Regions from separate parts of the Halioxenophilus aromaticivorans genome, predicted to be linked through region 1. Evidence: predicted binding sites of a transcription regulator. Region 1 holds the regulator's gene; each other region holds the start of a gene.
What was found. The regulator FNR, encoded in region 1, switches genes on or off when oxygen is low (the NO sensors DNR and NnrR bind a similar motif). The targets are predictions, from matches to a motif close to TTGATCTAGATCAA.

Region 1 (10,347 bases):
CCAATTCCGCTGTGAGGATTGCTTGGCGCAACAACAGCGCTCGCTGAAGCTGGCCTCGCGCGGCCGGTGCATTACCCGGGAAGTGCGCTGTTTTCGCCATCACCCTCTGTAGGGTGGCAGTCAGTTCCAGTTGTTTTTCCAGGTTCTGGGCATAGTTCGCCCGTGCCGAACTGCCAGGGTTGGTGCTACTGGTGGCGCAATCGCTAGTGCGGCCCACAAAGGCTGGCGTTAAACGCTGCTTTATAAGTTGTTTGATTCTCGTCTGCCGTTGGCAGCTTAGCGATGAGAATGCACCCAATGCCACCGTCAGCAATCCTGCGCTGAAGGTCACAACAAAGGGCCAAAGTGGTTCATTCATATGTAATCCATAGGTAATTTCCGTATCGACAATGACTTATGTCGGCAAGGCCAAAAACTAGATAAGCACCTGGGCCAGATTTCCCGATAAAAGGCGTAATGAATATTCATGCCGCCAAGTCGTTGATTCTGGTGGAGTCTTTGCGTATAGTTCCGGCCTCTTTCGAGCACACCCCCGCAGCGAGGGCGTGTTAGGCGACAAAAGTCACCGGTGAAAGACAGAATTTGGTGAGGTGTCCGAGTGGGCTTGCCGGAATAGAAAAAGCACTGCTTTTTCCCGGCAAGCGCGAGGTAGGACACCGAGCTGGGTGAGTGACAGGGACGTTACTTGCGACGAATACGAATAGAAAGAATTAGGTGAGGTGTCCGAGTGGTCGAAGGAGCACGCCTGGAAAGTGTGTAAGTCGAAAGGCTTCGAGGGTTCGAATCCCTCCCTCACCGCCATAAACAAAGCCCAGCGAATGCTGGGCTTTTTTATGCGTATGAGGGCGGGTGAGAACCCTCGCCGGTTCGACAAATCGCCGGGAGCGATTTGCACCGCTCGAAGAGCGCCCGAAGGGCAGGGCACAAGGACGTGCCCTGGTGAATCCCTCCCTCACCGCCATAAACAAAGCCCAGCGAGAGCTGGGCTTTTTTTCGTTTGTTCGATCGAAAATTGTGCCAAGCAACCTTCCCTGGTGATGTGTTCCGGCCGGGCCATGACGTGCAGGGATGCACTAATGCCGCGATTGCATGGATGCAAAGGAGCAGGCCCTTGGCCCGGCGTAAAAGCCTTTCGAAACATGTTTCGAATCGCGTAGCGACCGGCTTTTACCCTCGCCGGTTCGAGCAATTGCCGGGCCGATTATTGCTCCTGCATAATCGGCATTCGCCTCGGGGGCGCCTAGCCGTCCATGTGGCTTGAGCGATTTGCACCGCTCGAAGAGCACCCGAAGGGCAGGGCACACGGACGTGCCCTGGTACCTCCCTCCCGTTGGTTCGGTTGATTGGGCTTATTTCGTTTGTTCGATCGGACATTGCGCCAAGCAACCGTCCCTGGTGATTGATGCCGGCCGGGCCGTCCTTGGCCCAGCGTAAAAGCCTTTCGAAACACGTTTCGAATCGCGTTTCGACCGGCTTTTACCCATCCCCACCACAAAACAACGCCCAGCGAATGCTGGGCGCTAGATCTTTATCGATCTTTTACTGCTAAGCCAATCAATGAGGGTTTATGGATCAACAATTACAGCATCAATGACGTGGATAATTCCATTGGCAGTTTGGATGTCTGCCATGGTTACCACGGCTCCGCCTACGATCAATTCATCGGTAACGCTATCTATCTCAATCGGCAGTGATACGGCTTCGTTCAGAGTGGGTGCTGTCTGGCCATTGAGGCTGTAGGCCGTTATTGAGTCGACTTGGCCGCTGATGACGTGTTGCGTCAGGATGGCGGTGAGTGCAGGGATGTCCGACAACAGGGCTTCTACGGTACCTTGTGGCAGCGCGGCGAAGGCATCGTCGGTTGGCGCAAACACCGTGAATTCAGCCTCTGGGTCTGCCAGGGCAGCATCTAACTCGGCGGCTTGCACAGCGGCAATTAACGTATTGAAAGTGCCCGCGTCTGCGGCTACCTCAACAATGGTCAGTTCTTCAGCATTGACGGGGGCTGGTGGGATAAGCACTGCGTCTAGCACATGAATAACGCCGTTTTTTGCACGGATATCGGTGCGAATGACCGTAGCGGTATTCACCAGCAACTCGTCGCCATCCAGCGAAAGCGCAATAAGCTCACCATTGACCGTGGCGGTTGTGCTGCCGGCGGAATCGATGGCTTGTTGGCTACTCACTTCCTCGCCTAGAACATGGTAAGTCAGTATGGACGCCAGCGTATCCGTATCAGATAACAGCGCGTTTATAGTGTCCTCTCCTAACAATGCGAAGGCACCGTCGGTAGGGGCAAATACGGTAAACTCAGATTCGCTATCGGCTAGCACCTGATCTAGCCCGGTTGCTTCTAAGGCAGTGACCAGCGTCGTTAAATCGTCTTCTGCAACGGCGGCGTCTACTACGGTGTCCGGTAAATTATTGTCATCATCGCCGTCGCAGGCGGTAACAAGCAGGGCTAGAAATGCAATCAGAAAAGTATTTATTAATTGTCTCATGGTAATTATCTCCCGTTATGGTAGTGCCAATTACGACGGCGAAATAATTACGGTTTAATTTTTAATGCCAACTTTATTATATTTTAACGTCAAACTATTTGCGCTTTTTTAAATCTGAAAAAAGTGCCTGCTGCATACCATTAATTTTTGCAAAGCTGTAGAAGTTAATGAGTCGCCAGGCAATTATATAACGTATAAGATTGGTTTGCCGTGGCAATGAAGTTAACACGGAGCCAATGTTTAAGATAAATTAAGACTCGATAAATACCAGAACTCGTTCGCTAAAGTTAATTTGAGATCATTGTTTTACGAGCTTCAGGCACCTGTTGCTGAGTCAGCGGTGAGCAGGCCACCGCCGACGCTAAATGTGGCTCGGTCAATACGATACGTGAATCAACCCCCGGTTCAGGGCATTCACCGCCGCTGCGGTGATGTTTCTTGCGCCAAGCTTGCGCGCCAATTTGCGAGAGTGATAGTCCACGGTGTGTGATGAGATGTGCAGTTGTACGCCAATCTCTGCCTTGGTAAAACCTTTGGCAGACCACTCCAATACCTCTCTCTCCTTGCCTGTGAGCGTCATATAGGCGAAGGCTTTGGCACTGCTTTTTAACTGGCAATAGGCCAGATAAAAGTGTTGGCACAGCGCGTTAAGCTTGTGCAGTGTCTGTCGCGTTGGCGGCCGGCCTTTCAAGTCTCGGCCCAGGTCGACACTGGCCACCGCCCCGGCGGCCCCCTTTAAGGCTACGGTAACCCGGTCGTGGAAACCTCTCGATTCAGTGGATTGAATAAACTTTATCTGAGCTGCGCTGAGCTGGTCTGATGTTTTCAAGGCAGATAAAGTCAGAACGCCGTGGCCGTAAAAGCAATGGCTGCGAAACGGGTCCACGTCATCAAACTGTCCTTGGTTAAGTTCCTGCACCCAACTAGACATAGAGCTAACAAATAGCCCCCTAGAGGTTGGTAGGTTTAGGTCTGGATGATTGGTAAGCAAGCTGAACACGCAGTAGTCAAAGCCAAGGCTTTTGACCTCATTGTGCAATAGGTTAAACAGTGTCTGTTCGTTTGACGCTTCTTCACATTCGAAGATAAATTGATCAATGGTCATGGTTCCTTCCCCTCAGCGATGTTGGTGTCCCCAACCAAAATCTAGTGAAATCGCGTAGTTTTGTAATCGAGAGTTATCGATATTTAAGGGTATTTAGGATATTTCGTAGTCTATTTGCCAATAAGTAACGACTATCTTGGGAAAGATTGGTCAGGTAGCACTCGGTTTAGTGCGGCTTCACTCGGATAAGGCAACAAAAACGGAAGGGGTGGCCAATGCTAAGGGGGCGGCGTTAGTCAACGGTGGCTTGCACCTAGGGCAGGTCGAATGCGCAAAGTGGGCTGTGAACACAAGTCGCCGATGCAGTTTGCGTAGGGAAGGCTCACTGGGGTGAGCCGGAGTTAGGGTGGAGGCTAGCCCGCGTTGGAGGGTTGCTCTACATGTGAGCAGTGGGTGCCGGCCAATTCACTCAAACCCACTAAATCGGTAATGGTAATGTCTCGCTGATTGACCTCAATAAGCGCTTCTTTTTGGAAACGCCTTATCAATCGGCTCACGGTTTCTATGGTGAGTCCGAGATAGTTTGCTATATCGGTGCGGGACATGGACAAACGAAAATGCGTGGCGGAATAGCCGCGTTGAGAGTAGCGGCTGGATACGTTCATTAGCAGAGCCGCCAGCCGATCCTCGGCCGAACGTTTGCCCATCATTAGCAGAAACTCGTTGTTTTCTTGAATCTCTGCTGAGAAGAGATTGTAAAGCTGATTTTGCAGCGCCGGTACCTTTTGCGCCAAAGTCTCTAGCTGAGAATGGGGCAAGAAACACACGCTGCTGGTTTCTAACGCCTCGGCAAAGGTGTTGTGAGATTTACCGTGATAGGCGTCGAAGCCCAAAATTTCGCCAGGGAAGGCGAACTGGGTGATTTGGCTATCGCCGTTGCTGGCAATGACCACCGATTTGAAACTACCAGAGCTAATGGCGTAAAGCCCCTCAAATTGATCACCGGATTGATACAAGGCTTCCCCTGGGTGTAAGACCCGCTTTTGCTGCACAATGCCTTCGAGCTGGCCAATATCTTCACCAGATAAGGTGTGTGGTAAGCAAAACTTGCTCACAGCGCAATTACTACAGCGGACAAAGTTGTGGGTGCTCATGGTCTATTCACCTCAGGTAGGGCTCAGCGGTGTTTTTAAACCCATTGTGATGCGCGCTGGCGCAGACTCTAATAAAGGTAGGGTTGTATTGCCATCAGAGTAAATCGTATTTTTCTAATGGGCAAGGGGGAATTGCTGACTAGTTTGCCAGAAGGGGTAAATTTTGTGTTTGGCTGTCTCTGATTGGCCGGTCACATAATGGTTAATCTTTTATTGGGCATGGCGGGGATGCATTGGGCCAAAGAATGGCTTTAGCCACGGCGGCGGCTTGCCAGAGGCCGGTCGGTGTTAAACGAAAATCACTATTGTTATCAATTTCGTGGCGTTCTATGAACGGCGCGAGAAGTGCTAGCCCCTGCTCAAAGTAGTCGTCAAATCGGCGTTGCCATTTTGCTTCAAAGCCGTCTTTAAGCAGGGTTCCAGTGGCCAACAGCCCTGCCGCAACCTCCGCTCGTATTGCTTGATCGGATGACAACTCTAACCCCGCGTCACGGGCGTGGCCAAGCTGACTTATTCGACGGGTGTACTCCCGCAGTGAGGTACAATTCTGCCAGACAAACGGTTTTATAAGGCTGGCCGTGCCCAAACCTAGCGCCAGCTGATTGCTGTTATACGCGCCACGCTGATTAGGCCTGGCGACCTCTGGCTCAATAGCAAAGCAACCAGCGCCTGATACCGAGTAGCCTTGGTTTAGCAAATAGGTGGTAGCAATGTTCTGTAAATCGGTTATGGCTTGTGGTTTTGGCAGCAAGGCTGGTGTATTAGATAAGCCATAACTACCACTTTGGTGTTGCAACAAGTGCAGCGTAATGTCGTCTGGTTTAAAGCGAATTAAATGTTGTAGTGTCGCTAAAAACGATGCTGCACTCTGCGTGGGCAAACCGTAGATTAGGTCGATACTTACATCTGGAATTTCGGCGGCTTTGGCGGCCTCAATGGCGCTTTCAATTCGGTAAACGCTGTATTTTCGTTGAATAGAAAACTGTACCTCCGGGCTGAAATCCTCCAGGCATAGTCGAATACGGTTAAAGCCCAGTTGCTTTACAAGCTTGGCAAGGTCGTCGTCAAACGTTTTGGCTTCTACGGTTATGCAGAAATCTCTTTGCGTGGCCTCCGCCAAGTGAAAATGGCGGTTTAAGCATTCCAGGGTGCGAGCTAAATCACTGGCAATTAAAAACGTTGGGTTGCCCCCGGTAATAGTCAAAGAGTCAACAACGGGCTTTTTACCAGCATTGGTGCTGCTTCGATAAATCATCTCGCCATAGTGGGCTATTTCGCAGCACAGGTTATCGATAAAGTGCGATGCCAAACTGTACTGGCGGGTAACAACAGTATTAGCATTAAAAAACGAATGGCTATTGCTGGCAAATGGAATATGCATGGAAAGCGCCAGCGCAGGGCAGTTTTCAGCGGCATGCTGAATATCTGCAGTACGCGAAGAAATATCATCAAATGACGCTGCATACCAAAGCAATGGATTCTTAGATAACTGAGACTGACTCGTACTATCGATTTGGTCTTTATTTGAATTCAACTGTGCCGACCCTGCCATTTTTCTCACCTTGCTCTTAACCTGAAAACATTGCCAATTGCGCAACGATTGGGTTGGTCTGGATTTTATTATCGAATGGCTGCTTCTACTGGCGTCGATATCCGCAAGTGTTTTTACTCTCTTCGTTTTGCGGATAAGCCTTCGGTTATCTTGGTCGTGGAATGGCTATTTGGCAATTGCTGAGGCGGGGAATTGCCCTTCGATCTGCTTTAGATCAAACGAAATCATGGCCCGTTGTCCCTCGCTCTCACAGCTTGATGTGCGTCAAGGTTAACGACGCCTAAAGGACTAGGCTAAATACACGGCCTAAGCGGTCCATAACCGCTAGGGCCGAGCCCCGGCGGCCTGCCGGTGAATGAAGTGACGATGCCGTTGTTAAATAAGGCTGTTGTTAAATAAAAATGAGGAAAGAAAAATGTATTTCGATGGCGTAATTTTATTCAGTATTATTGTGGTTTTATTAACTGCTGGTGTGGTGACTTACGCGCTGAAGTTTATGTTCAGCCATATGCGCGAAGACATCCGTAAACATCCAGAAGAGTTGGTAGAACATAAACATTCCTAAGGCGTGTTAGTCTTCCAAGGCCTGTTGGATCGATTCGGTCACTTGGGCCACTCGCCGGCGCAATTGTTTTTCATCAATGGTCAATACCTCGCCGTTATGAAAAACCAGTTTGCCGGCTACCATGGAATTGATTAGGTCCCGTGCATCGGCGGTATAGACTAAGTGCGATTCTATATCGTGTACCGGTAGAGACCGCGTCTCATTAATGGACAGCTGAATGAGATCGGCTGCCATACCCGGCGCCAGTTGGCCGATACGGTCTTCTAGGCCAATGGCTTTTGCGCCAGATCGGGTAGCCAAACTCAGCGCCGTAGCAGCGGGCAGGGCTGTGGGGCTGTTATCGCGTAGTTTGTGGATCAGCGCTGCCAGTTTTATTTCCTCAAACATATTGAGGTCGTTGTTGCTGGCCGCGCCATCGGTACCCAAGCCCACGGCCACGCCGGCCGCTAGCATGTCGGTTACCGGAGCAATGCCGGAGGCCAACTTGGCATTAGAGGTTGGGTTGTGAATGGCGCCAAATTGCGCGCTGGCCATAAGGGGGAATTCGTCGGGCTGGGCAAATACCGCGTGGGCGCCAATCACCCGCACATTGCCCAATCTGTTCAGCGCGTGGGCAATGGGAGGGATGCCTTCTTGCTCGGAAATTTGCTCAAGTTCGGTATAGGTTTCCGCCAAGTGGATTGAAATAGGAGCCTTAAGCTCACGTGCGCTGTCGCCCACTTCCTGCAAATGTTGAGGGGCCACGGTGTAGGGAGCGTGGGGCGCTAGTGCTGGGGTTATCCGGTCATTTTTGCCTTGCCACTGCCGCACAAAAGCAACACCGGCGGCGTGGGAATCTTGCCAGCCTTCAAAACCTGGGCTGGGATAATCGATCATCGGTGCGGCCAGAATAGCCCTCAGCCCACAACTGTCTACCACCTGGGCAATAACTTCAGGGTAGAAGTACATATCCACGAAGGTGGTTGTACCGCTGCTGATCATTTCATAGCAGGCCAACTCGGCGCCAACGGCTATAAATTCTGGTGTAACAAATTCAGCTTCCAGCGGGAAGATGGTGTTCTGCAGCCACGTCATTAATTCGGTGTCATCGGCAATGCCGCGGAATAGCGTCATGGCCGTATGGGTGTGGCCGTTAATCAGGCCTGGCATAACCACACGCCCATCACCGGGAATGACGTGGGTAGATTGATAATCTCGATAAATGTCCTTGGCCGGGCCAACGGCAACGATTTCTCCGTTATCTACTACCACCGCGCCGTCTTCAATGACGCCTAAGGATTCGTCCATGGTTACCACGTAGTCCCCGGCCACAATTGTATCGACGCCATCCCGGCATGCGCTAAGCCCAAGGCTGCACAAGGCCACCAGTGGTAGACAACGGGCCAATAGTGCAATGCGGGGGAGGTAGGTTTTCACAAGCAAGTCTCTCTTTCTAGGCGAGGTGCCATTTTGAGTCCAATAGGTTTAATCCGCAACCGGTGGTGCCAAGCCCAAATAAGCGGCAGCCATTGTGTAGGCTTTAGTTTTAAATTCCGGGCTGTGGGCATTGAAAAATCGATGCAATTTTCGACGCGCCCGGTTTTATCGGCCTATTCAGCTACGGCCCGTCACGGCAAATGGGGCTTTCGGTTGAATACGATTTTGGCTCCTAGTTTTTAGCTCCTAGTTTTTGGGTCTTAGTTTTTAAGCCCTATGTTTGAAGTAAGTGAAGCAGGTCATTAAATTTAGAGCACTGAACCCCGTTGGCTCGCTGGGCCGGATGATTTATCCGGCCCTTTTATTTGGGGCTTAAGTATGCCTTTAGAAAACCGTTTAACGTTAATCTCGGGTAAAGGTTTCTATCAATGCTTTGTGTTGTGGAAACTGCCGGGTTAGTTCATCTCTTTTACCCAGTGCCATATCTTTGTAGTCGAATCCAGGCGCTACTGCTTCGCTGATTAATCCGTAGCGGCTACCCGTTAATCTTGAGGCTTTCCAAGTGCCGCCGGTGACCGTCATTTGCAGTTGATGGCCGAGCGGGGGATTGGGCCCTAGGGTCACCGTGCTTAATGCGCCATCCGGGGCGATGAGAAAATAGTCGATGGGATCGCCCAGATGGAAAAAATGGATAATATCCGAGCGGTTTAAATGCCAGTGGCCAATGGGCGATTGCGCGGTTAGCAGATAATAAATCGAGGTCAGGGTGAAGCGTTCACCCTGTTCGGTTTTAATCATGGAGCGATGATCGGCTTGAAAGGTCCGTTTAAAGTATCCGCCCTCGACGTGTTGTTCTAATTCCAAGGTTTCAATCAATTGTTCTGCGCTGGGGCTGTGTGGCATTGCCGAGGAATCTCCGAAACTGTGGTTGGCCGCAACGGCCAGCAGTGCCACGGCGAGGGCGTGGCGCCAATTGCTGGCCCTGTATCTACCGCCTCTAATTATAAAAGCTACGAGTTGTGTCATTGAGAGGCCTCTACCGCGCTAGCTTTGGGGCGGGTGGGTTGATCGCCAGTGGCGGGCGATATCCAGGCGCGTGGCCACCCAGATATCGTCAAAGCCCGTGATGTAATCCAGAAACCGTTGCAACGCCATGGCTCGGCCGGGGCGCCCGGCCAGGCGGCAGTGTAAGCCAATGTTGAGCATTTTCGGTGCCTGCTCACCTTCGGCGTATAAAAAATCAACACTGTCCTTGAGGTAGTTAAAAAATTGCTCACCGCTGTTAAAGCCCTGGGGGGTAGCAAAGCGCATGTCGTTGCTGTCCAGGGTGTAGGGTAGGGTCAGTAATGGCTGGTCGAAATCGTAGCACCAATAGGGTAGGTCGTCGGCGTAGGAGTCCGAGTGATATTCAAACCCGCCGTCTTCGGCCACCAGCAGACGTGTGTTTGGGCTATCTCGGCCGGTGTACCAACCCAGGGGCCGGCTACCCGTTAGGTCAGTGTGCAGGGCCACGGCATCGGCCATCATCTTACGCTCTTGCTCTATGGGCATATCCTGATAGTGAGTCCATTTCAATCCGTGGCTGGCAATTTCCCAGTCGGCCGCCAGCATAGCGTCCACAGCGTCGGGGTTTTTAGCCAATGCCTGAGCCACCCCAAACACCGTTACCGGCAGTCTGCGTTCGGTAAACAATCGGTGCAATCGCCAAAAGCCTGCTCTACTGCCGTATTCGTAAATGGACTCCATACTCATATGACGTTGACCGGCATAGGCTTCGGCGCCGACAATCTCGGACAGAAATTTCTCCGATGCCGGGTCACCGTCTAACACGCAGTTTTCGCCGCCTTCTTCGTAGTTAATAACAAACTGCAATGCTAGGCGTGCGTTGCCCGGCCAATTGGGTTGCGGAGGTTGGTTGCCGTAGCCAATGAAATCTCTGGGGTAGAAGCTCACAGAAGGTCCTTAGGTTGCCTGATGATGGGCGGGCAAATAATGGTGCTTTAAGAGTGAATAACCTTTGCGTTTGCCCGAGCTTGGTGCGTCTTATTGCGTAACGTTGGCAAGACGGCACCGATGAATGGGGTTATTCAAAAAATTGACCAACTAGACAATAT
Region 2 (10,347 bases), 2.5 Mb from region 1:
GCTGTTTAGGACTCTAGGAGTGTTTGCGTATGTCGGACTTCATGCCATTTATAATTTTTGCCATCATTGTGCCGCTGTTTTGGGCAGTATCCACCTATAACCGCTTTATTAAATACACCAACATGATTGAAGAAGGTTGGAGCATTATTGATGTTGCGTTAAAACGCCGTGCTAATCTCATCCCCAAATTGGTCAGTGCAGTGAGTGGTTACAGCCAGCACGAGACCGATACCTTGAAAAACGTAACGGCTCAACGCCTGGCTACCGACGACCGCAGTGAGCGCACCAAGGAAGAATCCGAGGTTTCCCGTGGTTTAGGTAATTTATTGGCGGTGGCAGAAAATTACCCAGAACTCAAAGCCAGCCAAAACTTTTTAGAGTTGCAAAAAGCGTTAAACCAAGTAGAGGCCGAAGTCGCTTCCTCCCGCAACACCTTCAACCAGCGTATTCGCCAGTTAAACACGTTGGTACAGCAGTTTCCCAGTAATATCATTGCCTCTATTTTTAACTTTAAGCGAGACGAGTACTTTCAGCTGGAGTTAGCAACAGAGCGTGAAGTACCGGAAACACCGTGGGATAGAAAATAGTAAAAGGGATAAACCATGCGTTGGCAGAGAACTCGCAGAAGCAGTAACGTAGAAGACCGTCGCCGAGGCGGCGGTAAAGTGGGTGGCAAAGGCCTATTGGGCGGTGGCATTGGCACCATCGTCATTGCCTTGGTGGCCATGTATTTTGGCGTTGACCCGCAGTTAATCAACAGCCTAGTGGGCGGGCTAGAGGGCGGTACCGCCAGCCAATCTACAGCCAGTGAACCCATCCCTACCAACGACCCCCAGGCGCAATTTGTGGCTGCAGTGCTTGGTGATACCGAAACCACCTGGCACGAAATCTTTGCCGCCAACAATGCCCGCTACCAGGAGCCGAAGCTGGTACTGTTTAGCGGTGCTGTGCGCTCAGCGTGCGGCCACGCGCAAGCGGCTATGGGGCCGTTTTACTGCCCCGGCGACAAAAAGGTGTACATTGATTTAAGCTTCTTCCGGGATTTGGCCAACAAGTACCAAGCACCGGGTGATTTTGCCCAGGCCTACGTCATTGCCCACGAAGTTGGCCACCACATTCAAACACTGCTGGGGATTTCCTCCCGCGTTCATATGCAAAAGCAGCAGGTGAGCAAAACCCAGGCAAATGCGTTATCGGTTAAGCAAGAGCTGCAAGCCGATTGCTTCGCCGGCGTTTGGGCGCACTACGCTAAAAACAAGCGCGATTTATTAGAGCCCGGTGATTTAGAAGAGGGTTTAAAAGCGGCATCAGCCGTAGGCGATGACCGCCTACAAAAACAAGCCCAGGGCTACGTGGTGCCAGAGAGCTTTACCCATGGCAGCTCCGAGCAACGTATGCAGTGGTTCCAAGTGGGCTTTAAAGCCGGCGATCTTAACCGCTGTGATACCTTTACCAAAATGTAGTTTTACGAATATGTAGCTATACCAAATGTAGCTATCGATCTGAAACGGCAAATTTACCGTTTCAGCGCCGCACATAAGCCCGATTCGGCACCCCAACGAAACGGGCTTGATGCCAATCAATATCCCCCATTGCACCAGCCCTATAATGCCAAATTTTCTACGAGTGATTGGTTATGTCTTGTGCAACCGTTCTTTGGAACGCCGATCTTATTCACCGTTACGACCTGGCCGGGCCAAGGTACACCTCCTACCCAACCGCACCGCAGTTTGTTGAGGGCTACCCTCAATCCGAAGTGGACAACGCCATCGCCCGCAGTAACCAAGCCGGCCGGCCGCTGTCGCTTTACTTTCATATTCCGTTCTGCGACACCATCTGCTACTACTGCGGTTGCAACAAAATTGTGACGGCCAATAAACGCAGGGCGCAGCCCTATCTAAACGCGTTACACAAAGAAATTGCGTTGCGCGCGCAGCAGGTGGAAAGCCACCGGCCGGTGAATCAATTACACTGGGGTGGTGGAACGCCAACGTTTATCAGTGACGACGAAAAGCGCGAGCTAATGCGAGTCACCGCCGAGCATTTTAATTTGGCCGGCGATGACAGCGGTGAGTATTCCATTGAAATTCACCCCGGTGGCTTGGCGTTGGATAGCCTAGGCGTATTGCGAGAGATAGGCTTCAATCGGTTGAGCATGGGGGTGCAGGATTTCAACCCCCAGGTTCAAATGGCCGTAAATCGCTTTAACTCGGTGGAGGAAGTGGCGGCGCTGGCGCAACGGGCCAAAAGCGAAGGCTTTTTATCACTGAGCATGGATTTAATTTATGGCCTGCCACACCAAAGTGTGGCCACCATGACCGAGACCTTGCAGCATATTATTGCGCTAGACCCAGAGCGGCTATCGCTATTTAACTACGCGCACATGCCGCATCTGTTTAAAAGCCAAAAGCAAATTGACGAATCCGGCTTGCCCAGTGCCCAGGAAAAACTGGCTATCTTAAAATCCGCCATCGGCCAATTGCAGGCCGCGGACTATGTTTATGTGGGCATGGATCATTTCGCTAAACCCTGTGATGATCTGGTAGTTGCACAGCGCCAAGGCACGTTGCAGCGCAACTTTCAGGGCTATGCCACCCATGGTAATTGTGATTTGCTCGCCTTTGGTGTGTCGTCCATCAGTGCTGTGGATTCCATCTTTGCGCAAAACCACAAAGATATCCCCAGTTACGTGAATGCGCTTAGCCAAGGCACACTGCCGGTAGCCAAAGGGCTTAGCCTCAATCAAGAAGATTTATTGCGCCGAGCGGTTATCAATCAATTGATTTGCCAATTCGAATGTGACTTTGCAACGATCAGTGAGCAATGGAAGATTAATTTTGAGCAGCATTTTGCACAAGAGCTGGCACAACTGAAGCCCATGATAAACGATGGGTTAATTTTGCTTACCGAGCATGGCCTTAGGGTTACCGATCAGGGGCGGTTATTAATTCGCCGTATTTGTATGGTATTTGATGAATACCTATCGCCGGGTAAAGCCGCCGCGCAACAGAGCCTGCGCGCGCGCTACTCAAAAATTCTGTAACCGCTTGGTTACAGAAACTCGGAGCGAAACTTACACACCGGCTCGCCATGTTCGTTGCTATAAAGCATAAATTGCAGTTGCGGTGCGCCGGTTTCTTTATTGCGGGTAATTTCCACAATGCCCATATTCATATCTCCGCAGGGGTTGCTCTTGTCATCGTCTACGCCGGGCAATAACTGAACCTTGGCGTGTGGCCCGGTTTTTACGTGCAGTGTGCGTTTTGTGCGAATAATCAAACTCGATAAAAATTGAATCACCTTGCCGGTGTCGTGGGTGATACCGCTGGAAATAAACTGGTACAAATTAGGCGGTTGGTCTTCCCAGCTAATGCTGTGCACACAGCCAATATGAATATCGCCGCTGAGTAACACCATTTTTTGCTCGGGGTAATCTCGCTGATGCTGGTGCAGCATGGCTGCGATCAAGTCTCTATCGTGGCGGTGGCCGCGAGTGGACCAGCGGTCGGAGAAGTCTTCTCCCTCTGGCGTTATGCGGGCCGCCAAGCGGGTGAGCGGCTTTGGCAAGTGCACCAAAGGCACGGATAACACTAAAAATAAAAATTCTTTATCGCCGTTGTTGGCCAGGTACTGTTTTAAATCTTCCAGTTGTTGGCTGCTAACGATGCGAGGGCTATCACCCACCCGGCGATTGGAGCGTATATCCAAAAAGTAGGTGCCAATGCTGCCGAACTCGCTGGCAAAATCGAAACTCGGTGGCGGTACTTGGCTGGGGTGATGAATTAGCGAACCCTGGTAATCCACAAACGCCTGGAAGGCGCCTTGCCGAAAGTTCTGCCATTGTGGCTGATTGTGCTCAATGGCTGAGCCCCAGTTATCGATAATATCGTGGTCATCAATGGCGGGGTAACAGGCGTAGTTGGCCAATAATTTTTTCCACCCGGGCACATTCCAAAAGTGGCGATAGCGCTGGTGAAATAATTGGCGAACCTCCTCGGCGCTGCATTCCAATATGGTTTGTTTGCCCTCTGGGGCGACGGTTTTAAAATAGTCATCATCAAACAAAGACATGGTGCCGGGCATGTCAGAGTACATTTGATCGCCACCCATAATGACCTGATCCACCTGGTGCTGTTCAAGCACCTTGTGCATGGCGGTGAGCATGTCTTCCGAAGACGAGCGAATATCACCATTATTTTCAAATGGTTGGTGGCAGCTCATTAAGGCCAGGCTAAACTTTTCGGGTTCGCAGTCATCGCTGGCGGCGGTGCGAAAGCTGCCTTGGGCCAATACCTGGCCTTGCTCATCACACAGTTTTAGCCAATAACGTTGGCTGGCTTGCAGGGGCTCAAGAATCTCACTGCCGGTGTAATCCGCCAGGTCATCACTTACGGTGACAGCCAGTTGGCCATCGCATTGGCTGGAATCTTCCAGTCCCCAGCGCAGCTCAAAGCGGCCGGTACTACCGGTGCGGTACCAGGCCCGAATATTGGTGGCGTTGGTTGCGCCAATGGCCAGTGTAGATTCTAGGGGCGGGTTGGAAAAATGTTGCGGTTTGATGGCGGCGCGCTCCAATAACAGCCATTGATTGCGAGTTTGCCAGGGGCATTACTCAATGAAGTGACAGTGTACGATATACTGAAACAAATCAGGGTTATAAGTTCCGGGTATATGATTGATATCTACTGCGAGCGCAACGGGCCGGCGTTTTGGTCGGAGCCGGTGAACGCGTTGACTAATTTGTCTTTTTTCGCGGCTTTTTTATTGTTGGTCCCGGTGCTACGCCGGCACTGGCCCGCACTGAGTAACGCCAACCGAGTGGTTAGCATGGTGTTGATGGTTTTGCTGCTGGCCATCTGCATTGGTAGCTTCGCCTTTCATACGCTCGCCTCGAAGCCCGCTATGCTGGCCGACATCATTCCTATTTCGTTATTCCAATTGGTGTTTCTGGCGGCCTATATGCGCTTAGCCATGGGGTTGGGTAGGCTTAAAGTGATTGCTGCAATGTCGGCATTTTTTGCTTGTGGTGCACTGTGCAGTGCACTGCCTATTGCGTTAAACGGCTCTCAGACCTACATCGCCGCACTGGTATTTTTGTCCATACTCGCGACGTCGCACTATGGTCACAGCTAGCGTCATCCTAAGGCCCTGTGGTTGGCCGTGGCCTGCTTTACGCTGGCATTGTGCTTCCGTACCCTAGACTCGCTGGTATGCCCGCTGTGGCCCCTGGGGCTGCACTTTCTCTGGCATCTGACCAATGGCGTGGTGCTGTATCTGTGCGTTCAGGCCTATCTTGATCGGGTTTCAAGCGATACGTTTAAATAGTAGTCTAAGCGCCACGCTAAACCATGGCCCAAGCCAAGTGCTTGAAAACTGTACAAATTTTATTTTCACAAAAGGGGTTGACCCCAGTAGGGGCCCTCCCTATAATGCGCAGCCTCTGGTGGCAAGGTTACTAACCAACGCCAACCAGCGACGTTGATGCGGGGTGGAGCAGCCTGGTAGCTCGTCGGGCTCATAACCCGAAGGTCGTCGGTTCAAATCCGGCCCCCGCTACCAAAATACGAAAGGGTCGTCCTTAATAGGACGGCCCTTTTTTATTTGTGCTGTGGGTTGTTGCTATTGTTTGTAAGGCGGTTAACGTTAATGATAATTTGCGCGCAATTTATCAATTTCTGTTCTTACAGCACTGTCATAGATTACTTCAGTACAAAATAGAACAGGCAGCGTTTTGTCCCCATCGGCTAGGTTCTCGCTACGTACAACTGGCAATGGGTTTTGCTCGCTGAAAATTTTAACCGCGTCAATTAGTCCTGTCAGTTCATCTGGGTGTAGTTGCGAGCGCTGTAAAACCGCCGACGCAAAGGCGTCACCTTGATCCATTAAGTATGGCTCGGTAAGAAAGGTGTAGCAGCTTGCGATCGCATAGCTATTGATGTCTTTGAGAATGGTATTTTCCGATGGTTTATCGCTTCGCGAAAAAGACGATGAACAACCTAGAGCCGATGACAGGGTTAGTGCCAGTAGCGACGTTTTTATTACGCTAATTCCCAAAATTCACCTCGTGATGTTTTAATTGATGGCTCGTGGCTATTTATGTAGGTTGAATAATTGTCATAGCTGGGCTCACGATACGAGGCGCCGTCCCACAGGGCGATGTGACCTGTTGCGCCAGTCCAATTTACGCTAAATGCGACAATCCCCTTCTTTTTCTTAAAAGTGTCGTCAAAGGGGGAGACATCATCAATTGAGGGTGCTCCTAGTGTTTTGATGAGGTACTTTCTTAGGTCGGCAACTCTAAAAATGATTCTTGAATTATTTTCGGTTCCAAGTGTTGTGGCGCCAACAGCATCTGAAATGTCCTGTTGAATAGGGCTGCCACCATTATTGAAGGCAACACTTAATCTACTTGCGCATGTGTTTCCGTTCGGCCCGAAACCAGGCACATTGATGTTTTTTTCTGCAGTGCCACCTAGGCTGGTGTATAAATCCTTGAGCGTGGGGTAGTTAATGTGATCAGGGAACGCATCCCATAACATACGAAAATTTGGTTTAGCCATAGTCCGGTTCCGTCCGTTAATTTCTCATCAGAAGAACCTATCTTACAAAACTCGGTGTGATCAATATGTGGCTGGTCGCTATCTCCATCTTTTTCTACAGCAGGAGAACAGGGTCACACATTTAGTTTTCATCCGCCGACAGACACGTGGAGTTTCGAAAAAAAAGAGGGGTGAGCGCTTCTGCTTTGTTGAGTCGCGGAATATGGCTTCGATGTGTCGATAAACTTTACTAAGTGGTATAGGCCGTTAATAACTTAACTAAGTTGCAGGCCGGCTTTGATGATGTCAATTTTGCATGTGGTGGCCTAACTTCTAGTTTGCGTAATTCGGAGGGCTTTCGTTATTTGAGCTGAGGATCTGTGTCTGCCATCAATTTTATGTCTCTATTTTAAAGTCTTGCTGTAGCCCACTCCAGTGAGTTTTGAGCGTTTCTTTATGTGCTTCGTCCATTGGCAGTTTGTTCAGAGAATCGGGCCAAAGCGCTCTAGCTTTTGTCATTGTGTCATCTAAATGAGGCTCTATCGCCCGCCATGGTATGCCGGCTTTATCTGCCCATAGCTGAAAATGTCTCTTGGAGACGGAGTGCCACTCTTTAGTCTTGCCGAGATTTAGCGCGTACTTAGTTTCATTTTCCATATACACCTTCGTGGTAACGATATCGTAGGCAGGTGAATGCCGCGGGGTGACTTTGTTAGGATAGAGAAAGCTCCAGTTCTTTAAATGTGCATCACCGTTAGCTAAGAGGATATTCACCAGCAACCGTCTTGCAAACTGCTGCGCGTCGGCCAACCCATCACCGGAGAAACCATAAATGATCTTCCCGATGTGTTCATAATTGGATGAGGTATATTTTTCATGAGGATATCTTACGAGAACCTGAGCAAAATCCTCCATGTGAATGCGCTGGCTTGGCGTGTGTTCAATGCTGGAGCGATCAAATCGCTTGATGGCAAAGGCATACTTTTCGTCAGGTAAGTTAATGTGTGGTAGGTTGTCGAGCTTGTTTAACTCTACCAATTTGATTTCAGGAATATCAACGCCAGCAAGTCCCGCCAATGACATGGCAGTATATTCGTTCTGCGGCACAAGCTTATGTGTTCGGCGACAATTAGGGTGACCGGTTGACGACAACTATCTTGGCCGGTTGGGTGTGACAATAGGTACTTTGTTTTCCACTTTGGAGCACAGAGTGCCGGGTCAACACATAACCAACCGACAAGAGGAGCTGTACATGCAGCATCGACAAGACGGCGCCAGCCAGGAAGTGGCGGCCGCTAAGGCAGGAATTTCCGTCCGCTCTGGACGACGCATCGAAAAATCAGGCGCACCTTGCATTCAAACCCAGAGAGATTGGCGCACACGCGAAGACCCGCTTAACGCGGTATGGAGTACCGAACTGGAGGTATTGCTCCGGCACGACCTTATTGGAATATCTGGAAGAGCATTACCCGGAACATTACGACCAGCGTGTTCTGCGTACCTTGCAGCGACGGGTCAAACAATGGAAAGCACTGAATGGCCCCGATCAGGATGTTATCTTCCGCCAGCAGGCGGCCATTGCACAGCAGGGTTTCTCTGACTTCACTCACCCTGACAGCCCGATCACTATCCAAGGGACGCCCTTAAAACACCTGCTGTATCAGTTCCGCCTGGCCTACAGCGGTTGGCGCTCGGTTACCGTGGTGCAGGGTGGAGAAAGCTATGCTGCTCTTGCTTGCGGGCTACAGCGAGCCTTGCAACAGGCCGGTGGCAGCCCGATTGAGCACCGCACCGACAGCTTAAGTGCAGCACGCAACAATCGACAAAATGTCTGGACCGACGCCTATGGCGAGTTATGTGCACACTATCGGATGCAGCCCACCCGCAATAACCTGGGGCAGTCACATGAAAACGGTGTGGTTGAGTGCGCCAACGGGTCGCTAAAACGTCGCCTGTCGCAGCAACTGAAGCTGCGCGGGCACCATGACTTTGACAGCATTGAGGCCTACCAAGCGTTCATTGATCAGGTGGCATCCAAACTCAATCGCCGCTCTCACTCGCGTTTTACTGAAGAGCAGCAGGCCTTACAGCCCTTACCTAGTCATGAGGCCGCCGATTACCAAACGCTGAATATCAAAGTCACACGCTCTTCGACCATAGAGGTCCGGCGCGTGGTCTACACCGTGCCCTCGCGGCTAATCGGTGAGCGCGTTCAGGTCAGGCTGCATCATGACCAGCTGGTGTTGCACATCGGGCAGCAGCAGGCACTAACGCTACCACGTATCTACCCTAAGCCAGGAGAGAGCCGTGCCCGCTGTATCAATTACAAGCACGTCATCCGCTCACTGGCGTCCAAACCTCAGGCGTTCCGCTACTCTCAGCTGCGCGATGATCTCTTGCCCGACGACAACTACCGCCAGCTTTGGCGTCATGCCGATCAGCAGCTGGAGGCTCGCGAGGCCTGTAAGTGGATCGTCACCGTACTCAGGCTAGCCTATGAATACGATGATGAGCAGGCGCTAGGGCAGGACTTGTTGGTTCACGCTAAAGCCGGCAAGTTCGCGACAATTACGGAGCTTCAGGCCCGCTACCTCACCAGCCATCAACCCACCTTGCAAGCCACCTCCACCCAGCATGAGCTGATTAGCTATGACGAGCTGCTGTCAACGATAACGGGCGATAGCCGGCTGCTAGATCTGGCGCAGGAGGTGGTGTTGTGAGCGATTCAGTCGCCCTGCTATTAAAAGAGCTGAAGCTGCCGGCCTTTGTTCGGCACTACCAGTCGCTGTGGGACACGGCTGTGGAGAAAAGCTGGTCCCACACCGACTACCTGGCGGCTCTATGTGAGTACGAGCTATCTGATCGTTATCAGCGCAGGACTCAAAAATGGATACGCGAAGCCAGGCTCGCAACCAGTAAAACCTTCACAGCCTTGGATAACAGCAGCTTGAGCAGACCCAATCAAGCGGTACTGGCCAAACTGCAACAAGATACAGACTGGGCGCACAACGCGGATAACGTCCTGCTGATTGGCCCCAGTGGTACCGGCAAAACCCACATAGCCAACGCTTTGGGTCACCGGCTTGTTGAGCAAGGAGTGCGCTGCAAGCTGTTTCCGGCCATCGCACTGGTTCAGCTCTTGCAGCAAGCCAAGCGGGATCTTGACCTGATGACGGCAGTGACCCGACTGGATAAATACCGGGTCATCATCATTGACGACATTGGCTATGTGAAGAAAACCGATGCTGAAACACATGTGCTGTTTGAGTTTATCGCCCATCGTTACGAAAGTGGCAGCCTGATCATCACCGCCAACCAGCCCTTCAGTGAATGGGATCAGATCTTCCCCGACAGCATGATGACAGTGGCAGCTGTCGATCGGCTAATACACCACGCGACAATTATCGAACTTGAGGGGGAAAGCTATCGAAAGCAGCACCAGTTAGCACAAGCAAAAAGCAGTAAAAGTAAAAGCACCTAACCGGCCATCATAGTTGTCGCGGGCCGGACAAGATAGTTGACGTCTAACAAAGACTGCTGACAGGAGGTGACAGCAGTGCTCTGTTAATCTTTCGGCACGTATATTTATCATTCAAACCCTAACTTAAGGATATCTTTATGTATACACTTTATGGCTTTCCATTCTCACAGCACAGTCGACGTGTGGTTTCTTTATTAGAAGAGACTGGATTAGAATACGAATTTAAAAACGTCGATATGATGAATGGTGAGCATATGTCTCCAACATATCTGGAGATCAATCCAAATCATCAGGTTCCCACGTTAATTGCCGATAATGTTAAGATTC
Region 3 (10,347 bases), 2.2 Mb from region 1:
TGGGGCAGGGGTGCTGGCTGGGCGGCACCCTTGGTAAAGCTGAGTAATGGGTCTAGGCGGCGCTATAGCAGGTATCGTCGTCGATGGTGACATTCATCTCTGCCAGAGTTTGGTTAACGATGTCTCGGGTTTGCAGAGCGCATTTGCCGCATTGGGTCATGGCACCTAGCTCGTTGCGCACAGAGCGCAGGCTGCCGCCGGTGGAGGCCACAGTTTGGCGGATTTGAGAGTCGGTAATGCCCTTACAGATACAAACGTACATAATTATAGCCCGTTACTGACTAGCGTATCGCTAACACATTTCTAATAGTTTTTGTGGGTTGCCAGTTAAACCAAAATAGCAGCAGCTATTGCTGAGTGAGCACCTAACTGTCTCTGAGGTTTAACAAGCTGGCATCACTAGCGGCATCGCAGTTGATCATCGATTGCTCGTTAGCAGCAGTTGTTGAGAATTTTAATTAAACGATAATAATTGTCAATAAGCTTTGTGAATTAATCTGGTTTACTAATGTAAGTGATAGTCAGTCGTCTTTGTATTGGCGCGATGAATAACATGGCTGGTTTGAATTGGCTGCCTGCTTTTTAACCTATTGATTTGTAATTACTTTTTTTGAAGTCTTTGGCTATGGCCATGATTAAAAAAATCTATAGGTGGCATAATAAAGAGGGTGTATGATAGCTAACTACTATGAGATTGGGTCGAACCTATAAAGAACATTGAGCCACTTTTGTAGTCGTATTCTCCATTGCAGACCTGTAGTGGGGCTCGCAGAGTAACACCAAATCCATTAAAGCAATTTTGACCGAGGGAAATTCTCATGGGCGTTTTAGTTGGAAAACCAGCACCCGATTTTACTGCTCCAGCCGTTCTAGGTTCCGGAGAGATTGTTGAAGACTTCAACCTGGCTGAAACCATCAAAGGTAAGAAAGCCGTTATATTCTTCTATCCATTAGACTTTACGTTTGTTTGCCCATCCGAATTGCTTGCTCACAACAGCCGTATGGCCGAGTTCAAAAAGCGTGGCGTAGAAGTGATTGGCGTATCCATCGACAGCCACTGGACTCACAACGCCTGGCGTAATACCCCAGTTGATAACGGTGGTATCGGCGCGGTTGAGTTCACCTTGGTGGCTGACATCACGCACTCCATCTGCCAAGCCTACGACGTTGAGTCGGCCGGTGGCGTTGCTTTCCGTGGTTCTTTCTTGATCGACGGCGAAGGTAACGTACGCCACCAAGTCGTTAACGACCTGCCTTTAGGTCGTAACGTTGACGAAATGCTGCGTATGGTTGATGCCCTAGCATTCCACGAAGAGCACGGCGAAGTGTGCCCGGCGGGTTGGAAAGAGGGTGATGCGGGTATGTCTGCTAACCCAGAGGGTGTTGCTTCTTACTTGGCGGCCAACGCTGACAAGCTGTAAGTCTAGCGCTCAGTCAAAAAACCCGGCCTTGGAGCCGGGTTTTTTTTGCCTGCAATTTACCGCCGGGTCTGTGCGGGATGTTATTCCGACAAGGGCCAGCCACCCAGGGATTGCCAACGATTCACAATGTAGCAAAACAAATCTGCGGTTTTTTCGGCGTCGTAGGCGGCGCTGTGGGCCGAGCGGTTGCAGAAGTCTATGTTGGCGGTCATGCAGGCTTTGGCGAGCACGGTTTGGCCCAGGGCTAGGCCTGCTAGGGTGGCTGTGTCGAAGCAGGAGAAGGGGTGGAATGGGTTGCGTTTAATGTCCACGCGCTCGGCAACGGCGTTGACAAAGCCCAGGTCGAAATGGGCATTGTGGCCCACCACCACGGCTCGGTTGCATTCTTCGGCTTTCACTGCTTTGCGTATCGCGCCGAAGAGCTCGGCAATGGCAATCGACTCTGGCATGGCGTCCCGCTCAGGGTCTTCCAAATCGATGCCGGTGAAATCCAGGGCGGACTGCTCAATATTGGCCCCCTCAAAGGGCTCAATGTGGTGCTGGAATGTTTCTGAGCGGTGTAACACACCGTTTTCGTCCATCCGCAATGTCACCGCTGCTATCTCCAGCAGGGCGTCACTGTTGGCGTTAAAGCCGCCGGTTTCGACGTCGACTACCACCGGGAGAAAACCACGGAAACGGGATTTTAAACGGTTGCCGGTTTCTTCGTCTTTAGATGTGGGTGTATCAGACAATGACAATCCTTACTGTTGGAGTCGTTTGGTGCTAAATTCAGCCAATATGGTAGCACGAATCGCGGTTTAGCTAAGTATCTTGCGGCTTATGCGTAGCTTGAGGGGCTTCGCCGAGGTTAAAGCCACCTTAGCGTACTAGGCGCCAGTTTAAGGTTTGGCCGGCGCACAGTGGGGTAATGCCAACGCCGGGTGTAAGGTCGAACTGCTCAGGCACTTGCCAGGGCGTTTTGCTCAGCGTGATGGTGTCGCTGTTGCGAGCTAGGCCGTAGAAATCAGGCCCGAAGTGGCCGGCAAATGCCTCGAGTTTGTCCAACGCGCTGGCTTCGTCGAAGGCCGTGGCGTAGAGCTCGATGGCCGCATAGGCGGTATAGCATCCGGCGCAGCCGCAGCTGGCTTCTTTTTTGTCAGTGGCGTGTGGCGCGGAGTCTGTGCCCAGGAAGAATCGACTATCGCCACTGGTGGCGGCGCTGATCAGCGCTTGCTGGTGGCTGGACCGCTTTAAGATGGGCAAGCAGTAGTAGTGCGGTTTGATGCCACCCACCAGCATGTGGTTGCGGTTGTACAGTAGATGGTGAGCGGTGATGGTGGCGCCCACATGGCTACTTTGCGACTGCACAAACTGCACGGCGTCTTCGGTGGTGATGTGTTCAAGTACGGTTTTTAACTCAGGTAAGTCGCTGCGCAGTTTAGTCAAAGTGCGGTCAATAAACACCTTCTCGCGGTCAAAGATGTCGATGGCCGTATCGGTCACTTCGCCGTGCACCAAGAACAACATGCCGTGCTCCTGCATGGCTTCTAATGCCGGGTAGATGTTATTGATGTCGGTAACGCCGGAATCAGAGTTGGTGGTGGCACCGGCCGGGTAGAGTTTGCACGCCACCACTCCAGCGGCTTTAGCCTCGGCGATGGTCTCTGGGCTGGTTTTGTCAGTCAAATACAACACCATCAAAGGCTCAAAGGACTCCCCCTGAGGGACTTCGGCGCTAATGCGGGCATGATAGGCTTTGGCTTCGCTGGCGTTGGTCACCGGGGGTACTAGGTTGGGCATGATGATGGCTCGCCCAAATTGGCGCGCTGCGTCGGACACCGTGCGGCCCAGTGCTTGGCCGTCGCGAAGGTGGATGTGCCAGTCGTCTGGCCGGGTGATTACGAGCTTATCGGTCATAGTAGTCTCGGTAGGGCATGTTCAGGCTGGCGGCGGATAATACCATGTTCGGTCAGGCTGAAAATTCAAAATATCGTCGTCAACTTAAGAAAAATCTCAAATAGCCGACTATGCTGTCATAGATATGACGAATGCGCGGATTCCGCGTTGGATAGTAAAGCGAGCAGTGAAGGGTTGTACGAGAGCCATGGCAACGCTAGGCGTAAGATTCCATTTAGCAGCGATAACAGGTGCAGCGATTACAGGTATAGCGGCAATATTGGCGCCTTGCGCGGCGTGGGCGGCGAGTTTTAGCCCTACGGTGCACAATTCAGAGTGGATGGTTGAGGGGTCTGAATTTGGCTGTCGCATGGCTCAGCCCATTCCTGAGTTTGGTAAGGCGGTGTTTTTTCATGAAGCCGGCGAAACTCTGCACTTTTATTTGGAGGCGGATTCGCCCCGCATGAAATCCGGCCGCGCTGCCGTTAAAATAATCAATCCAATTTGGAAGCCTGATGGCAAGGCGCGCTCATTGGGCTATGTGGATGTTCGTCAAGATCAATCGTCCATCGACATCGAAGAGAAACTGGCCAACAAGATGCTGCAGGAGCTTTATGCCGGCCAGCAGGTGCAGTTCTCCCGCCAATCCTGGTACGACGCCGCTCAAACTGTCAGCGTGGCGATTTCCAATGTCAACTTCCGCGCCGCCTACGATCAGTACGTAACCTGCTTGGCCGATTTGTTGCCTGTCAATTTGGCTCAAATAGAACGCACATCCCTAGTGTTTAAGCCAGGTCAGGAGTTGCTGTCTGATAAAGAAACCGACTTCCTTGACGATATTTTGGTGTACGTCGATGCCGATAAAACCATCCAGAGCTTTTATATCGATGGCCATTCGGATAGCCAGGGTACTCGGTCGGAAAATCTCGAAACGTCCAAGCGCAGGGCGGAGAAGGTGATGAAATACCTGGTTGCCGGCGGCATTGAACGGGACAAAATTGTGCTTCGGTGGCACGGTGAACGCTATCCTGTGGCCAGTAACCGCACGGCCGCAGGGCGGGCGCAGAATCGCCGGGTGACGGTGCGTCTAAGCAAAGAGCCGGCACCGCAAATGCCTGAAATTCAAACAGCGGTGGCGGGTAATGCCATCGACACAGAGGCGCTCAAGGAGGCTCTAGGGGAGCCGCCGAAAAAGGTGCCGCCAACTATTGCGCCTTAAATACTATTGCACCGTGAATATTAGGCATTACACTGAGTCGTTCGTTTAATCTACATCGGTGGCTGGCGCGTACCGTCCACAACAGTCTCAAAGCCCCCATAAGCACTCAATATTGTAGTGGTTATGGAGTGCGTTCTCAGCAGAATTTTCAGTCAGTGAAGGGCTCGGGAGCAGTGTAATCGCTGCCGCCTTTTACTGTAATTAGATTCCTCACGCGCTGGGAATTAGGCCCAATAACCGATACAATGCGCGCCGCTAATTTTAGCGCTGAGCGCTGTGCAATTGTTTAGGAGTCCACAGATGGCCGCAGTAAAAAAAGTCGTATTGGCATACTCTGGAGGTTTAGACACCTCAGTTATCGCCCGCTGGCTGCAAGATACCTATGAGTGCGAGGTGGTAACCTTTACTGCCGACATCGGCCAGGGCGAAGAAGTTGAGCCGGCCCGGGCCAAAGCTCAGGCCTTGGGAATCAAAGAGATTTACATCGACGATCTGCGTGAAGAATTCGTCCGCGATTTTGTGTTCCCTATGTTTCGCGCTAACACGATTTACGAAGGCGAGTATCTGCTGGGGACTTCAATTGCACGCCCACTGATCACCAAGCGCATGATCGAAATCGCTAACCAAACCGGCGCTGATGCCGTGGCCCACGGCGCCACCGGTAAAGGTAACGATCAGGTTCGTTTTGAGCTGGGAGCCTATGCTCTTAAGCCCGGCGTAAAAGTGATCGCTCCCTGGCGCGAGTGGGATTTGAACTCCCGCGAAAAGCTTATGGCCTACTGTGAAAGCCATAACATCCCAGTGGATTTCTCCAGTAACAAGAAAAAATCGCCATATTCCATGGACGCAAATCTGCTGCACATCTCCTACGAGGGTGGCATTTTGGAAGATCCATGGGCCGAGGCCGAGGAAGATATGTGGCGCTGGTCGGTATCGCCTCAGCAGGCACCGGACACACCCACCTACATTGAAGTCACCTTCGAGAAAGGCGATATCGTTGCCATTGATGGCCAGCCGATGTCTCCAGCCACAGTGTTGGCAAAATTGAACCAAATTGGTGGTGCCAACGGTATTGGTCGTTTAGATATCGTAGAGAATCGCTATGTTGGCATGAAGTCCCGCGGTTGTTACGAAACCCCTGGCGGCACCATTATGCTCAAGGCGCACAGGGCCATCGAATCCATCACCCTAGACCGCGAAGTGGCGCACTTGAAAGACTCTTTGATGCCACGCTACGCCGAGATGATCTACAACGGTTACTGGTGGGCGCCAGAGCGCAAAATGTTGCAGGTTGCCATTGATGAATCGCAACACGTTGTTAACGGTGATGTAAGACTGAAGCTGTATAAAGGTGCTGTTGAGGTGGTTGGTCGTCGTTCCGCCGATACCCTGTTTGATGAAAAGATTGCCACCTTTGAAGATGATGCAGGTGCTTACAATCAGAAAGACGCAGAGGGCTTTATTAAATTGAATGCCCTGCGTATGCGCATTGCGGCAGGCAAAGGCCGTTCTATGCTCTAAAATCATTCCAACGGTGTATTGGCACTTTCACCGTTGCGAATTACTTTTATTTAATTGGGTTGCCGGTAAGCGCTGTAGCAAAGCGCGCCGCAGCCACAGCGGGATTTCCCAGCTGGCCTTGACCAGAGTCAAGCGGTATTCGGCGCCGATCCTCTACTATCGCCGACGCCGAATGGGAAACAGACGCCTCTACCGTGATGGGGCACCCGGAGTCACCGCCCTCCAGGATTTTGCAATTCTCAAAACTATTAACTAGGACATCGCTATGAGTAGTCATTCAATAGCAGGAGAGCAGCCTGATTACGATTTTGATATCGTCAGGAAGTTCAGCGTTATGACCGTGATCTGGGGTGTGTTCGGTATGGCCATGGGTGTACTGATCGCGTCGCAGTTGGTTTGGCCTGGCTTAAACGATCTACTGCAACCCTACACACACTTTGGCCGTTTGCGCCCGCTGCATACCAACGCGGTTATCTTCGCCTTCGGCGGTTGTGCGTTATTCGCAACGTCTTACTACGTTGTGCAGCGCACCTGCCAAACTAGACTGTTCGGCGGAATCTTAGTTCCGTTTACTTTTTGGGGGTGGCAAGCGGTTATTGTGTTGGCTGCCATCACGCTGCCTATGGGTATGACCTCTGCCAAAGAATACGCAGAGCTGGAATGGCCAATCGACCTGCTGATCGCAGCGGTTTGGATTTCCTACGCCATTGTCTTCTTCGGCACCATTGCTACTCGTAAAACATCCCACATCTACGTGGCCAACTGGTTCTACGGTGCCTTCATTATCACCATCGCTGTACTGCATATCGTCAACAGTGCTTTTATCCCAGTGAGCCTCACCAAGTCTTACTCCGCCTATGCCGGCGCCATGGATGCCATGATCCAGTGGTGGTATGGCCACAACGCGGTGGGCTTTTTCTTAACCGCGGGCTTCCTGGGCATGATGTACTACTTCGTGCCTAAGCAGGCCGGCCGTCCGGTATATTCTTACCAATTATCGATTGTTCACTTCTGGGCGCTGATCTCGTTGTACATCTGGGCCGGTTCTCACCACTTGCATTATTCTGCACTGCCCGATTGGGCGCAAAGTCTGGGTATGGTGATGTCTCTGATTCTGTTGGCGCCTTCCTGGGGAGGCATGATCAACGGCATCATGACGTTGTCCGGTGCTTGGCATAAACTGCGCACCGATCCAACCCTGCGCTTCTTGGTGGTTTCTCTGTCCTTCTACGGTATGTCTACCTTTGAAGGCCCAATGATGGCGATTAAGACCGTTAACGCTTTGTCTCACAACACCGACTGGACCGTGGGTCACGTGCACTCCGGTGCTTTGGGTTGGGTTGCCATGATCTCCATCGGTTCTGTTTATCACCTGCTACCAGTACTGTCTAACCGCAAAGAGATGTGGAGTGTTGGCCTGATCAACGCGCACTTCTGGTTGGCCACCATTGGTACCGTTTTGTACATCGCCTCTATGTGGGTGAACGGTATCATGCAAGGTTTGATGTGGCGTGCATTTAACGCCGATGGCACTTTGACCTATAACTTTGTTGAGTCTGTAGAAGCCAGTACACCGGGTTACTTTGTGCGTGTGATTGGTGGTGCCTTCTTCCTCACCGGTATGTTGTTGATGGCCTACAACATGTTCCGCACCTTGTCTGCGGCCAAAGAAGCGTCCGCAGAGACATCAGCCACAGCTGACGCTCGTACCGCGTGATAAGGAGTTAAGACCGTGAAAAATCATGACATAGTAGAAAAAAATATTGGCCTGCTGATTGTGCTGACCATTGTCGCCATCAGCTTCGGTGGCCTGGTGGAAATCGTGCCGCAGTTCTTTTTGAAAGAAACCACCGAGCCTGTCGCTGGCCTAAAACCCTGGCCAGCCAAAGAGCTGGAAGGCCGTGATATTTACATTCGGGAAGGTTGCCACGTTTGTCACACGCAAATGGTTCGCCCATTGCGTGCAGAGGTAGAGCGTTACGGCCACTATTCGGTTGCCGGTGAGTCCGTTTACGAGCACCCCTTCCTGTGGGGCTCCAAGCGAACTGGCCCCGATTTGGCTCGGGTTGGTGGCCGCTACTCCGATGACTGGCACAAAGCGCACTTGTACAACCCTCGCAATGTTGTGCCTGAGTCCAATATGCCTGCGTTCCCTTGGTTGTTCGACAACGTGCTGGATGGCAAGCACACCGCTGCCAAAATGGAAGCTTTGCGTACTGTGGGTGTTCCTTACACTGACGAAGACATCGCTGGCGCCAAAGAGGCTGTAGAAGGGGTTACCGAAATTGATGCCTTGGTGGCATACCTGCAGAAGCTGGGTGTGTTACTGCAGCAAAAACGTTAACCAAATCCTTGAGTAGGTTGTGGTATGGAATCTGAATTGCTGAATAACTTGCGTGGCTTCTCCACTGTATTGGTCATGATCGCATTCGCCGGCGTGTGCTGGTGGGCGTTTTCACCAAGCCGCAAGAAGAAGTTCGAGGATGCAGCCAATCTGCCATTTGCAGAGGATTCCAACCCCAGCCAAGCATCGCACAACTCGTTGAATACCACCGGTCAGCCTGAGGCCGGCACTAAGGGGCAAGAAAAATCATGAGTACTTTCTGGAGTTTATGGATCATCGTTTTGACGTTGACCAACATTGGGCTGGTACTTTGGGTGCTACTAGCAAACCGCAAGGTAGCGGCACGGGATGACGTCGATCCCGAAAACAAAACCACTGGCCACGTTTACGATGGCATTGAAGAATATGACAACCCACTGCCTAAGTGGTGGTTCCAAATGTTTATTCTGACCATCGTGTTCACCGCTATTTATCTGTTCTTATACCCTGGTTTGGGCTCTTACAAAGGTTTCTTGGGTTGGACCTCTGTTAACCAGTTAGAGAACGAGCAGGCCAAGGCGGAAGAGTCCTACGACGAATCCTTCGGTAAATACGCCGAAATGTCCGTTGCAGAGCTAGCCCAAGACCCTAAAGCCCTGAAAATGGGTACCCGATTGTTTGCTAATAACTGTGCTATTTGTCACGGTGCAGACGCCGGCGGTAACTTTGGCTTCCCCAACCTAACGGATGATGATTGGCTGTACGGCGGTACGCCAGAAGCAATCAAAACCACCTTGTTAAACGGCCGTGTGGCCGCCATGCCGGCGTGGAAAGGCATTATCAGCGACGACAATATCGCCCAGGTAACCCAGTACATTCTTAACTTTACCGGCCGCGCTGAAGATGAAAGCATGGTAGAAGCTGGCGCTCAGGTGTTTACCCAAAACTGTGCCCTTTGCCACGGTGGTGATGCCAAAGGTTTACCAGCATTCGGTGCGCCAAACCTGACCGACGAGATCTGGCTTTACGATGGCAGCGCCAAGGGTATTCGTCAGACCTTACGTAACGGCCGTGCGGGTGTAATGCCGTCGCAGAAAGACAAATTACGTGAAGACAAAATTCATTTGTTAACGGCTTACGTATACAGCTTGTCGCAAGACCTCGAATAAGCTCGTTCAGCAAGGAATCTTTGCAAGGCCGCAGCGGTTCAACGCTGTGGCCTTTTTTTTGTCCGCCGCTCACATTTGGGCGGCAATGTGTCGCCATTTGAGTTAAACCAAACCGGGTTTAAAAAACTATATTAGGATAAAACGAATTACTAAGCCGATTGGCTTTAGTGCCCGCCCATGAAACGCCGTGTTAGGTAAGGTAGTTAACCGTGGTTGAAAAGATACCAGTCAAAGAAGAAACCGATGTTGGCGCTGACGCCCAGGTCAATTTGTACCAGGCATCGGATAAAATTTACGTTCGCAAAATTGATGGCTTTTATCAGAACATACGCCGTTACACTGGCTTGCCGCTATTGCTGGGCTTTGTGTTGATGCCGTGGTTTAGTATTGATGGTCGGCCGGCCATGCTCTTCGATTTACCCGAGCGTAAATTTCATATTTTGTGGGCCACGTTTTGGCCACAGGATGGCATGCTACTGGCGTGGTTGCTGATTATTGCGGCCTTTGGCTTGTTTGCGGTGACCACACTAGTAGGCCGGGTGTGGTGCGGCTTTACTTGTCCACAAACCGTTTGGACCATGATGTTTATGTGGGCCGAGCGTATGTTCGAGGGCGATCGCAACAAACGCATCAAGTTGGACAAACAACCCTGGAGTGCGGAAAAGCTTCTGCGTAAGGGTGGTAAGCACGCCACATGGCTCCTTATCGCTTTTATCACCGGGGTAACCTTTGTGGGTTATTTTACCCCGGTGCGAGAACTGTTGGCGGGTATGTTGCCCTATCGTGATGAGACCGGTTTTCTGAGCTGGGGTATTC

Region 2: hemN (oxygen-independent coproporphyrinogen III oxidase) is a predicted target of FNR. The motif match lies at 1,570-1,583, and genes of this name have one in related genera.
Region 3: ccoN (cytochrome-c oxidase, cbb3-type subunit I) is a predicted target of FNR. The motif match lies at 6,158-6,171, and genes of this name have one in related genera.

Annotation. Positions count from the first base shown of each region.
Region 1 covers NZ_AP031496.1:3,887,519-3,897,865, reverse strand. Annotated here, with positions in the region: gene ACGHM3_RS16660 (hypothetical protein) at 1-358, opposite strand, end outside; tRNA gene ACGHM3_RS16655 (tRNA-Ser) at 714-801, shown strand; gene ACGHM3_RS16650 (fasciclin domain-containing protein) at 1,566-2,501, opposite strand; gene ACGHM3_RS16645 (LuxR C-terminal-related transcriptional regulator) at 2,878-3,606, opposite strand; gene fnr (fumarate/nitrate reduction transcriptional regulator Fnr) at 3,960-4,700, opposite strand; gene ACGHM3_RS16635 (radical SAM protein) at 4,903-6,252, opposite strand; gene ACGHM3_RS16630 (hypothetical protein) at 6,668-6,817, shown strand; gene ACGHM3_RS16625 (amidohydrolase) at 6,824-8,233, opposite strand; gene ACGHM3_RS16620 (cupin domain-containing protein) at 8,636-9,259, opposite strand; gene puuE (allantoinase PuuE) at 9,278-10,186, opposite strand.
Region 2 covers NZ_AP031496.1:1,386,711-1,397,057, forward strand. Annotated here, with positions in the region: gene ACGHM3_RS06030 (LemA family protein) at 30-587, shown strand; gene ACGHM3_RS06035 (neutral zinc metallopeptidase) at 603-1,463, shown strand; gene hemN (oxygen-independent coproporphyrinogen III oxidase) at 1,637-3,043, shown strand; gene ACGHM3_RS06045 (alkaline phosphatase D family protein) at 3,052-4,575, opposite strand; gene ACGHM3_RS06050 (hypothetical protein) at 4,672-5,133, shown strand; tRNA gene ACGHM3_RS06055 (tRNA-Met) at 5,483-5,559, shown strand; gene ACGHM3_RS06060 (hypothetical protein) at 5,644-6,054, opposite strand; gene ACGHM3_RS06065 (T6SS effector amidase Tae4 family protein) at 6,039-6,560, opposite strand; gene ACGHM3_RS06070 (HipA domain-containing protein) at 6,936-7,646, opposite strand; gene ACGHM3_RS06075 (Mu transposase domain-containing protein) at 7,985-9,259, shown strand; gene istB (IS21-like element helper ATPase IstB) at 9,256-10,020, shown strand; gene ACGHM3_RS06085 (glutathione S-transferase family protein) at 10,158-10,347, shown strand, end outside.
Region 3 covers NZ_AP031496.1:1,730,344-1,740,690, forward strand. Annotated here, with positions in the region: gene ACGHM3_RS07525 ((2Fe-2S)-binding protein) at 53-262, opposite strand; gene ACGHM3_RS07530 (peroxiredoxin C) at 819-1,421, shown strand; gene rnt (ribonuclease T) at 1,502-2,155, opposite strand; gene pyrC (dihydroorotase) at 2,283-3,254, opposite strand; gene ACGHM3_RS07545 (hypothetical protein) at 3,429-3,671, opposite strand; gene ACGHM3_RS07550 (OmpA family protein) at 3,670-4,518, shown strand; gene ACGHM3_RS07555 (argininosuccinate synthase) at 4,819-6,039, shown strand; gene ccoN (cytochrome-c oxidase, cbb3-type subunit I) at 6,305-7,756, shown strand; gene ccoO (cytochrome-c oxidase, cbb3-type subunit II) at 7,772-8,383, shown strand; gene ACGHM3_RS07570 (cbb3-type cytochrome c oxidase subunit 3) at 8,408-8,635, shown strand; gene ccoP (cytochrome-c oxidase, cbb3-type subunit III) at 8,632-9,531, shown strand; gene ccoG (cytochrome c oxidase accessory protein CcoG) at 9,741-10,347, shown strand, end outside.